One region of the Pseudarthrobacter cremeus genome, then DNA from elsewhere that is predicted to be linked to it. Evidence: riboswitches for the same ligand, from Rfam matches in the RefSeq annotation. Region 1 holds a riboswitch; the other holds the start of a gene.
What was found. Region 1 has a riboswitch for cyclic di-AMP ahead of ACS5PJ_RS20435 (aggregation-promoting factor C-terminal-like domain-containing protein). Riboswitches for the same ligand answer to the same signal wherever they lie in the genome.

Region 1 (5,281 bases):
GGCGAGGGGCTCACGGACGCCCCGCCAGGCACCGCGCCGAACCTGCAGCTCGTGGTCAGTGACATCCAGGCCGCGCACGACCATCTGAAGAACAACGGTGTGGACGTCAGTGAAATTGACGTCCAGGACTGGGGACACTTCGTCTATTTTGCTGATCCGGACGGCAACAAGTGGGCCGTGCAGTACATTCCCGGGCGGGAATCGTAGGTCAAGCCAAGGCATGCAAAAACGGGTAGGGCAAAATGGGGTGCATGAATCCCTTCGCACCTGCCTCCACACGCGCGTTCACCTGCCGTGCCGCCCTGTTTGACATGGACGGCACCCTGGTGGATTCGACCGCCGTTGTCGAGGAGGTCTGGGGGGAGTTGGCGGACCGCTATGGCCTGGACATCGAAGAAATCCTGCGGACCTCCCATGGCGTGCAGGCCATCGACACCGTCAAACGGTTCGCTCCAGCAGGTTCCGACGTCGTAGCGCTCACCCGGGAACTCGGCGCCATGGAACGCGTGCGGACCGCCGGGATCATCGCCATCCCGGGCGCGGCCAGGCTGCTTGGAAGCCTTCCGGCCGATGCCGTGGCGTTGGTGACTTCCGCGGACCGGGTCCTGGCGGATATCCGGATGGACGCGGCGGGCCTGGCGATGCCGGGCACGTCCGTGACGGCGGAGGTTGTGACCCGGGGCAAGCCGCACCCGGAAGGCTACCTGACGGCGGCCCGCCTGCTGGGCGTGGAGCCCGGGGACGCCGTGGTTTTTGAGGATGCTCCGGCTGGAATTGCCGCCGGCGTGGCCGCCGGGATCCGCACTGTGGCGGTGGGGTCCAAGACGGGCCCACTGCCGCCGGGCGTGCTGCACATTCAGGACTACGCAGAGGTTTCCGCCTCGGTGACCTCAGATGCGCAGGGACGAAGGACTATTTCTTTCCGGCTTTGAGATCGGCCACTACCTTGGCGATCCGCCGCGACCGGGTTTCCTCTGTTTTGGCATCAGCGAGAGGCTCCACGTAGCGCCGCTGACTGCTGTAACTGAGGGTGGCGTAGAACGCCTGGGCATCAGGATCGGCCGCCATTGCCGCCGCGAGGTCGTCCGGAACCTCGACAATGCGCGGTTGGGTATCCAGCTCGACGTCCACCTCCACGGTGTCGCCGGCGGAGACCCCCGTGAATTCGCGGTTGTGCTCGCTGACCCCGATCAGGTTCTGGCCACCCATCACGGCGATGCTGCTGCGGTAGCTCTTCCCGTTGATGGTCACGACGACGGGCGGCCGCTTGCCTGCGCCCAGCCCGGCGACGACCTCCGCCGGGACCTCAATACCGGTCTTATTGCCGCTGCCAAGAATCGTGGTGGTGAATTTCATGGCCCCAGTATGCCCCGGACGGCTCAAAGCCGACAGGTATGGAGCCTTGTGCTCAGTACCAGTTGTGCGACAGGTGGAAGTTCAGGGCACCGCAGGGGGACTGGTAGCGCTCCTTGACGTAGTTCAGGCCCCAGTTGATCTGAGTGCGGTAGTTCGTCAGGTAGTCCGCTCCGGCGCTGGCCATCTTCTCCGCAGGCAATGACTGGACGATGCCATAGGCGCCGCTGCTGGCATTGGTGGCCGTTGTGGTCCAGTCGGATTCCTTCGTCCAGAGCGTCTTCAGGCATTGCATCTGGTCAGCCGCCCAACCGTATGATGCCAGCTGCCCGGCGGCGTACGCCTGGGCGCCGGCCGGGTCATTGACCGCCACTACCGGTGCCGGTGCTGGGGCAGGCTCGGGCGCCGCCGCAGGCGCTGGAGCGGGGGCCGGGGCGGCGGCAGGTGCCGGCTCGGCAGCCTGCGGGGCAAGGCTGATCCCTGCCGGAGCGGCTTCCGGAGCGGGTTTCGCCTGGACTTCGGCCGTTCCGAAGCTGAGGCTGGATCCGGCCGCGGCGGAGGTTTGAGCAGTTGGCTGGGCATCGCCCGCGGCCAGCAGTGAAGTTGACTCGGACGCCTGGCCGGCAGCGCCGACTCCGATGAGGAGCGCGCACGCCGCCGTGAATACTGCTGCACGCTTGCCAATGGAGGGAAGCTTGGCCAAGGATGCGGTGGGGGTGGATGTGGACCCGGAGGTTGCCGCTACCGGGGATGCTGACTCCGCTTCGGAAGCTTTCCGGCGGCCGTGCGGTTTCTGTGACCCGTTCTCCGGGCGCGTTTGTGCTCTGTATTCAGACATGATGGATCGCCTCTCACACCTGCGGAGTTAGCTGTCGGGTTCGGATGAGGGCATCCGGCCACACGGAAAGTTCACGTGCTGGCTTAACCCCAAGGGCACTCTTGGGCCCGGGACCGTGGGTCCCCCGCCTCTGCCTCTGAACGCGGAATCCGGGGAGCGGCAGAGCTTGGCGTCATCCGGATATGCAGCCCAAAGGGAACTGCACCCAATCGACGGTACAGGAGTTACAACCTTAAGTCACATTTTGGTAACAGGGATCACGACGCCGGTGTGTCACCTTGCGTGGTTGGGGAACCTGAAGGGAGGCGAAGCGTAAAGGCCGTATGGCCGGGGGCAGATGTCGCCGTGACGGTTCCGCCGTGCGCCTCAACGATGGACTGCACTATGGACAGGCCCAGGCCGCTGGTGCCCTCGGAGGCCGCGGCTCCGGAAGGGTGGGCGGTGCCCGCCCGGGAAGCGTCTGCGCGGGCGAACCGCGAAAAGGCCTTGTCCACGAATCCGGCCGGCATGCCGCCGCCGTCGTCCGTTACCGTAACCTCGGCGCTGCCATCAGCCGCCCTGCTGACCCCGGTCACCACGGTGGTTCCCGGCGGAGTGTGCTTGCGTGCGTTGGAGAGCAGGTTCACCAGGACCTGGCGCAGTTGCGATGCGTCACCGGTCACCGCGACCGGCTCGTCCGGCAGTTCGAGGCGCCAGGTGTGGCCCGGGGCGATGACTTTTTCGTCGCTGACTGTCTCGACCACCAGTTGGGTGAGGTCCACCTCGCTGAGTTTGAGCGGCTGGCCCTCGTCGAGCCGGGCAAGCAGGAGCAGGTCCTCCACGAGGGTGGTCATGCGCTCCGACTGGCTCTGCACCCGCGCCAAGGACTTCCGGCCGTCCGGCGTGAAATTCTCGGTCATCCGCATCAGTTCCGTATAGCCTCGGATGGCTGTCAGCGGAGTCCGCAATTCATGTGAGGCATCGGCGACGAACTGACGAACTTTGGTTTCGCTTTTCTGCCTCGCCTCCAGCGCATTGGCCACGTTGTCCAGCATCAGATTGAGGGCGTGGCCCACGCTGCCCACTTCGGTTCCGGGGTTGGAGTTCGACGGCGGGACGCGCACCGCGAGTGCCACCTCGCCCGCATCCAGGGGGAGCTGCGATACCCGGGTGGCAACTTCTGAAAGCTGCTCCAGCGGTTTCATGGTGCGCCGGATGAGCACGGTCCCGGCAAGCCCGATCAGCGCCAGGCCGCCCAGGGAAACGAACGTGAACGTCCACACCAGTGACGCCAGCGTGCTTTCCTTGGCTGCCAGCGGAAGTCCCGTCACCAGGACGTCGCCGAAGCCGGTTTCCACGGCCACGATCCGGTAGTCACCCTTGGAGAGCGGGCGGTCCACCGGATTGCCGTTCCGCGCCAGGGCGAGCAGGGTCTGCTTGTCCTCAGAGCTGAGCGCAGAGCGTGTGGTGTTCGGGTCCAGGTAGCCGCCGCTGTTGAGCTGTCCGTTCACGATGCGGGCGTTGAGGGTTCCCACACTCTGGCCGCGGGCGTCCAGCGGGTCCCTGCCGTTGAATCCGCCGCCCGAGGGAGGCCGCCCGGGATCGTTCGAACGGTTCGCGGCCTGGCTCAGCTGCTCATCGAGCTGCCGCGTCAGGAAGGAATCCATGGAAGCGTAACTGAACAGGCCGACGGCCCCGCAGATGGCCACCAGCAGAGCCATGGCGAGCAGGACCAGGCGGGTACGCAGGTGCCAGGTGGCGGGCTTCAGCCAGCTCCGTCTGGACGGCTGGGTGGCCAGTGATGAGGACATGGAAGGGCTACTCTGCCGGCTTGATGACGTAACCGGCGCCCCGCACGGTGTGGATCATGGGCGGGTGGACGGAATCGACTTTCTTGCGCAGGTAGGAGATATAGAGTTCGACGATGTTGGCCTGCCCGCCGAAATCGTAATTCCAGACGCGGTCAAGGATCTGGGCCTTGCTGATCACACGCTTGGGGTTCTCCATCAGGTAACGGAGCAGCTCGAACTGGGTGGCAGTGAGCTGGACGTCGTCGCCGGCGCGGGTCACCTCGCGGGTGTCGATGTTGAGGACCAGATCGCCCACCACGAGTTCGGCGGTGTCCATGGCGGCAACGCCGGACCGCTGGACCAGACGGTGCAGCCGCAGCAGGACTTCTTCCATGCTGAATGGCTTGGTGACGTAATCGTCCCCGCCGGCCGCCAGGCCCACAATCCGGTCCTGGACGGCGTCTTTGGCAGTCAGGAACAGCGCAGGAACCTCCGGGGCGAAGGCCCGTATCCGGCCGAGCAGCTCCACGCCGTCGAACCCGGGCAGCATCACATCCAGCACCAGGACATCCGGGCGGAACTCCTTGGCCAGCTTGACGGCCTCCGGGCCGTCCGCGGCCACGGCAACGGACCATCCGGCCATGCGGAGCCCCATGCTCATGAGCTCGGAGAGGCTGGGCTCGTCGTCAACCACCAGGGCGCGGATGGGGGAGCCGTCCGGGTGGGTGAGCTGCGGAAGGTTGTTGGTCATGGAGTGCGAAGTGGCCATGGGACAACTCTCCGATGTTCGGGTTAGCCCGCGCTATGGGCTTCCTGTGTGCGGGCTGTGAATCCCAGCCTAGCGAGCTGGATGTGGTGCAGGCGCAGGACTCCGGCCGTGCGGCCCGGAGGGACTGTCCGGTGCCGGGAAAACCAGGCGGGTGCCGCCATATTTGGCCTTCAGGGCTGGACACGCGGCCTAAACGGCGGACAGATTTCGGTAAATGATTTCCAGATGAATTTAAAATCCGGATGGGCCATGCCGCCCGAAGCATCTTCGAAAGAGGGCTGCAACGGGGCCTCTGATACGGAAGGCAACCGGCTATTTGCCGTCGATCCAGAATCGTGACCTACACCACAAACAGCCACTTTGTCTCACAATGCGGAACTAAAGGCCCTTTGTTACTTGCAAGTTTTCATTGTTACGTTGCACACTTTCAATTGTGAACAAGAACTCAACAGCACCTGCAGCCGCAGAATATTGGCCCAGCACACCAGCTGCTGCCGACATGCGCTGTTGTCGAATGCACGCCTGACCTTCAAACCCCACGAAGTTCTTAGG
Region 2 (5,281 bases), on a different contig from region 1:
CAGCACGTCTGAGCGTTGGCTGCACATCGCTGTCGCGGGAAGAACGGCAACCGGGGTTGCCTGCCTGATTCGCCTCAGTGGGTGAATGTCCCGCGGGTAGTCTTGAACCATGAGAGCCGTAGCCGAAACCACGCTCACCTTCGAGGGCCGCTTCGCCAGTGAGTTCGAGGAGCTGGCGGTTCCCTGGAAGGCGGCGGAGGCCCCGGACCCGCAACTGCTGGCCCTGAATGAGGGAATGGCCTTGGAACTGGGCCTGAATCCGGCTGATCTGCGGACGCCCGAAGGGATACGCCTGCTGATCGGCAACCTGATCCCTAAAGGTGCCACGCCGGTTGCCCAGGCCTACGCCGGCCACCAGTTCGGCGGCTATTCGCCGATTCTGGGTGACGGACGGGCCCTGCTCCTCGGGGAGGTCACGGACGTCAACGGGCGGCTCCGCGATGTCCATCTCAAAGGCTCCGGCCGCACACCGTTTGCCCGTGCCGGGGATGGCTTCGCCGTCGTCGGTCCGATGCTGCGGGAGTACCTCGTCAGTGAATCCATGCACGCGATGGGCATCCCCACCACACGGTCCCTCGCGGTCGTAGGGACCGGACAGCCGGTCCGCCGCGAAACAATGCTGCCCGGCGCTGTGCTCACCCGGGTCGCGGACAGCCACCTGCGGGTGGGGAGTTTTCAGTTTGCCAGGGTCAACGGAGACACTGAGCTCCTCCGCCGCCTGGCGGACCATGCGATCAGCCGCCATTACCCTGCCGCGGCGGCGGCCCCGCAACCATATGTGGCGTTTTTCGATGCGGTGATAGCGGCCCAGGCGTCGCTGGTTGCCCGGTGGATGCTGGTGGGGTTCGTTCACGGCGTGATGAATACGGACAACATGGCAATCTCAGGCGAAACCATCGACTACGGCCCCTGCGCGTTCATGGACGCGTTCAACCCGGGCGCCGTCTACAGTTCGATCGATGAGGGCGGACGCTATGCCTACGCCAACCAGCCTCTCATCGCCGAATGGAATCTCACCAGGCTCGCCGAGGCGTTGCTGCCCCTGCTCCATGAGGACCAGGAGCAGGCTGTTGCGCTCGCCGTGGAGTCCCTCGGTGCCTTCCGCACGCAGTACAGCGCCGCGTGGTTGTCCGGGATGAAGGCCAAGCTCGGGCTGGGGGCGGGAGCAACCGAGGATATCGCGGCGCCGCTGGCGGACGACCTGCTGGCTCTGCTGCAGCAAGGGGAAGTGGACTACACCTCGTTTTTCCGCGGCCTCGGCTCAGCAGCCGGCGGAGCCACGGCAACGGTCCGGGCCCTCTTCGTGGATCCGGAGGCGTTCGAAGCATGGGCTGAACGCTGGCGGGCCCTGATGCCTGATGCGGAGGCCATGGACCGGGTCAACCCCGTGTACATCCCGCGGAACCATCTTGTTGAGGAGGCCCTTGCCGCGGCTACAGCCGGCGACCTGGGCCCGTTCAACCGTCTGGTGGATGTGCTGGCCGATCCTTACACGGAGCGGCCGGGCCAGGAACGCTATGCGGCCCCCGCCCCGGATGACTTCGGGAGCTACCGGACCTTCTGCGGGACCTGAGCATTGAATGGACGGACGACGGCGGCGGGTTGCTTGAGGCGGCCCGCCGCCGTCCGTTCCAGCCGGGATCACCCTACGCGGACGAAAGATGCTCCCGTAAGCCAGCTGATGGAGTGGACTTCGGTCTTGTAACCGTCCACGCCGCCGCTGACAACCTGGCCGTTGCCGGCATAGACGCCCACGTGGCCGGCAGTGATAACGAGGTCACCGGCGGCCGGGGTACCCACCACGCTGCCGTACTGGAAGAACTGGACGGGCGCCAGGTCCCCCACACTCTTGCCGACCGAGCGCAAAGCCTTCTCCACCATTGCGGTGCAGTCCTGCTGGATTCCCAGCTGGGAGTAGGCGGATGCCAGGATCGCCGGGCCGGCGGCGCCGGAAGGAGCCGGCGCCGCCTGGGCCGTTGTGGAAGCCAACCGGACCCCGGTGTTGGTCGGCGCTGCAGGGGCCGCAGCAGCCCTGGGAGCCGGAGCAGCGTAGCCGGCGCCCGGGATGCTGATCTGGTTGCCGGGGTAGATGATCGAGTCCATCGACAGGCCGTTGGCGGCCAGGACGTCTCCGAGGGCAACGCCGTAGGCGGCCGAAATGGCACCGAGCGTGTCACCCGAAACGACGGTGTGGACGTTGCCCGCTGCAGCGGGGGCAGCAGCGGCAACCGGGGCGGCTACCGGGGCAGCCGCCGGCGCGCTGGCCTGTCCCTGGATGTTGGCGGTTCCGGAGTTTTCCGGGCCATGGACACCGGCCTGGGCAGCAGTGCCGGCACTGAAAAGCATGCCTGAGGCGGCCACGGCCACAAGGGCCGGCCTGCCGATGGTGCGGGCGTGCGCCTTGGCTGCTGAGGACAGGCCAGTAAGCACAATGGAGCGGGCTGGAACGGCGCGGTGGCGTGCGGAAGCTGTGTTCTTTGACATGGTTGATCGCCTCTCCCATGCCTGCGGGGTGAGCTGTCGGGTTCGGGTCGGAGTCACCCGGCCGGCAACGCCTCCGCACGGGACGGAGTGTTGACGACTTAACCCCAAGACTTCCTGCGAAGCCGTGGAAATGTGGTTCCCCCGTCCCTGCCAGTTGAATGCGGCTGGGGTCCCGGGTCAGCGGCAGGGCTCGGCATACTGACGGGAATGTCCCGGCTTAAACCGGGGCACCGGACGACCATAACTTCTGTTCTGCGGCAATGTCACATTCCGGTAACGGAATGTAAGCGGTAGCGGTGCCTCGCTTTTGCTCCTGCGTGAACACCTGACGGTAACGATGTTGCAGGTCAGGGGCGCAATGGCGTATATGCCCGGTAGGCTCACAAACTATGTCGCGTTTTTTTCAAAAAGTGGGGCCGTCTGTCTCTGCCGCTGCTCTGGCGATGGCCTTTGCCGCCTCGTTATCGATGCTCCCCGCACACGCCGGTGACGACGCGCCCCCGGGCGGCTACCCGTCATGGCAGGACGTTCAGGATGCCAGGCAAAGTGAGGCCGGCAAAGCCGCAGAGGTCACCAGGATCAACGACCTTTTGGGCGGACTCCAGGCGCGGGCTGAAGAGCTGGGAAGCGCCGCGGTTACCTCTGCCGCCGAGTACGCGGTTGCCGATGCGGCCCTTCGGGACGCTACCGCCAGGCTGGATACCCTCGCCGCCCGGACGGCGCGCGCAACCGCTGACCTGGAACAGCACAAGAGGGAGATCGGAGCATTGGCTGCCCAGTCGTACAAGACCGGCGGCACCAATATGGGCTTCTTCGTAGCCCTGGATGCCGTGCAGACCAACAGCATCCAAGGCCTCAACATCGTCCAGATCGTCAGTGACAAAACAGCCGCACTGGTGAGCAAGGCCGCGGCGGCCGAACGGGTGTCCCATTCGCTGACCGACCAGGAGAAGGTGGCAAGGGCGGAGCGTGAGCGGCTGTCGGCCGAAGCGAAGGGCAAGCTGGAAACCGCCCAGGCGGCTCAGCAGGCCATGTCCCGCCAGATTACCGAGCAACAGGAGCATGGCGGGGAGCTCACTGCACAGCTTGCATCCCTCAAGGGCACCACCGCCGCGGTGGAAGGGGAATTCAGGCAGGGTCAGGCCGCCCAGGCCGCCTACGAAACGGCCCAGGCCGCCAAGCGCGCGGCGGCTGCAGAGCAGGCACGCCGGCAGGAAGAGGCGGCTGCCAAGGCAGCGGCCCTTGCTGCCGCGCAGAAACCGGTGAACCCGCCACCCGCGGCACCTGCCGCGCCGCCGGCCGCCGCACCCGCCGCACCACCGGCGGCCGCACCGGCACCAGTCCCGGGCCCGACGCCGGCCCCGCCACCGGTCGTCGTCGTACCTTCTGTCCCCGGCGGCGCGGTCAACGACCCGGCGGGGGCGAAGAGCTATGCGTCCGGGCGGCTTTCGGCGTTCGGGTGGGGTCAGGACCAGTTCCAGTGCCTGGCCCAGCTGTGGACCAAGGAATCCAATTGGCTGACCACGGCCACCAATCCCTATTCGGGCGCTTACGGCATAGCCCAGGCTTTGCCACCGGGAAAATACAGCTCTGCAGGGAGCGACTGGCTCACCAGCTACAGGACGCAGGTGGAGTGGGGCCTCGCCTATATCGCGGACAGGTACGGGTCACCGTGCGGTGCCTGGAACCACTCCGTTGCCAACAACTGGTACTGACCTGTCCGGACCCACAGTCCCGGCAGTTGGTGTCTGCCGTTCAGGCGCGACTGCCGAGCCGGTTGTGCATGGCCCGGCTAGGCTTTCCCCATGGCTGACTTCGAAAAGTTCCGGGTTCTCCTGGAGGAAGAACGTGCCCGGAAGCTTGCCCTGCTGCCGGCGCTGCGCGCAGACATTTCCTCAGCCAATGCCGCCCGGCAGGATTCCAATGTGGACGACGAGCACGACCCCGAGGGCGCCACGATCGCTTTCGAACTGTCCCAGGCATCGGCACTGCTGAACCAAAGCACCTCCGGGCTCGCCGACGTGGAGGCCGCCCTCCAGCGGATCCTGGAAGGAACGTACGGCACGTGCGCGGTCTGCGGCCGGCCCATCGCCGAGGGGCGCCTTGAGGCCCGGCCCTGGACGCCGTTCTGCATCAACCATGCCGCCACCGGGCGTCACGGACGGTAAGCCATGAACCAGAGGGTGCAGGATGCCGCCGCTTTCATCGACGCCACGCTGCAGAACGAGGGTTCGTGGTACCGGGCCGACAACGTCGAATCAAGGGTCGGCGCGGCGCTGTCGTCCTACGGGGCTTCGGTGGGAGCCATCCGCGGGACAGTCCGGGATGCAGGCCGGAAGTTCAGGGACCTGGACCACGACGAAGTGACGGCCCTGGCTTCGGTCCTTTGGGGCCAGCCAGGCCCCGGCCGACGGCCGGTTTTTGAACGCCGCCTGGCGGCAGTGGTGCTCTTGCAGTCGCGGGCTGTCCTGCTGCGGCATACTGATCTGACGCGGGTCGAGGGTTTCATCCGCACCGCCCACGCGGATGATCTGGTGGCCCCGCTCATTGCGGACGTTGTCCTCCCGCTGTTGGCCGCACTGAAGGGAAGGGACCGGCAGCGCGCGGAGACGGTCATCGGCCGGTGGAGCCAGGACCCGGACGGGCGGGTCAGCCACGCCGCGTCATTGACAACCGGGATCACCGCGGGGACCGCCTAGGTCAGCCCGAACCGAACAAAATACAGCCCGAACCGCTTTAAAGCAGGAGACATACATGAGTGATACCTACGACCTGGAACGCTTTGTTGAAGCCCAGG

Region 2: linked by a shared signal. The riboswitch ahead of ACS5PJ_RS02105 (LysM peptidoglycan-binding domain-containing protein) and the one ahead of ACS5PJ_RS20435 (aggregation-promoting factor C-terminal-like domain-containing protein) in region 1 are both predicted to bind cyclic di-AMP.

What each region holds. Positions count from the first base shown of each region.
Region 1 is NZ_JBPZHC010000015.1:36,719-41,999, forward strand. It holds gene ACS5PJ_RS20420 (VOC family protein) at 1-207, shown strand, start outside; gene ACS5PJ_RS20425 (HAD-IA family hydrolase) at 252-932, shown strand; gene ACS5PJ_RS20430 (YdeI/OmpD-associated family protein) at 913-1,356, opposite strand; gene ACS5PJ_RS20435 (aggregation-promoting factor C-terminal-like domain-containing protein) at 1,409-2,191, opposite strand; cyclic di-AMP (ydaO/yuaA leader) riboswitch at 2,197-2,356, opposite strand; gene ACS5PJ_RS20440 (HAMP domain-containing sensor histidine kinase) at 2,449-3,981, opposite strand; gene ACS5PJ_RS20445 (response regulator transcription factor) at 3,989-4,729, opposite strand; gene ACS5PJ_RS20450 (hypothetical protein) at 5,108-5,281, opposite strand, start outside.
Region 2 is NZ_JBPZHC010000001.1:476,575-481,855, reverse strand. It holds gene ACS5PJ_RS02115 (dienelactone hydrolase family protein) at 1-12, shown strand, start outside; gene ACS5PJ_RS02110 (protein adenylyltransferase SelO) at 110-1,573, shown strand; gene ACS5PJ_RS02105 (LysM peptidoglycan-binding domain-containing protein) at 1,642-2,484, opposite strand; cyclic di-AMP (ydaO/yuaA leader) riboswitch at 2,488-2,660, opposite strand; gene ACS5PJ_RS02100 (aggregation-promoting factor C-terminal-like domain-containing protein) at 2,874-4,199, shown strand; gene ACS5PJ_RS02095 (TraR/DksA family transcriptional regulator) at 4,290-4,652, shown strand; gene ACS5PJ_RS02090 (DNA alkylation repair protein) at 4,656-5,183, shown strand; gene ACS5PJ_RS02085 (DUF1810 domain-containing protein) at 5,239-5,281, shown strand, end outside.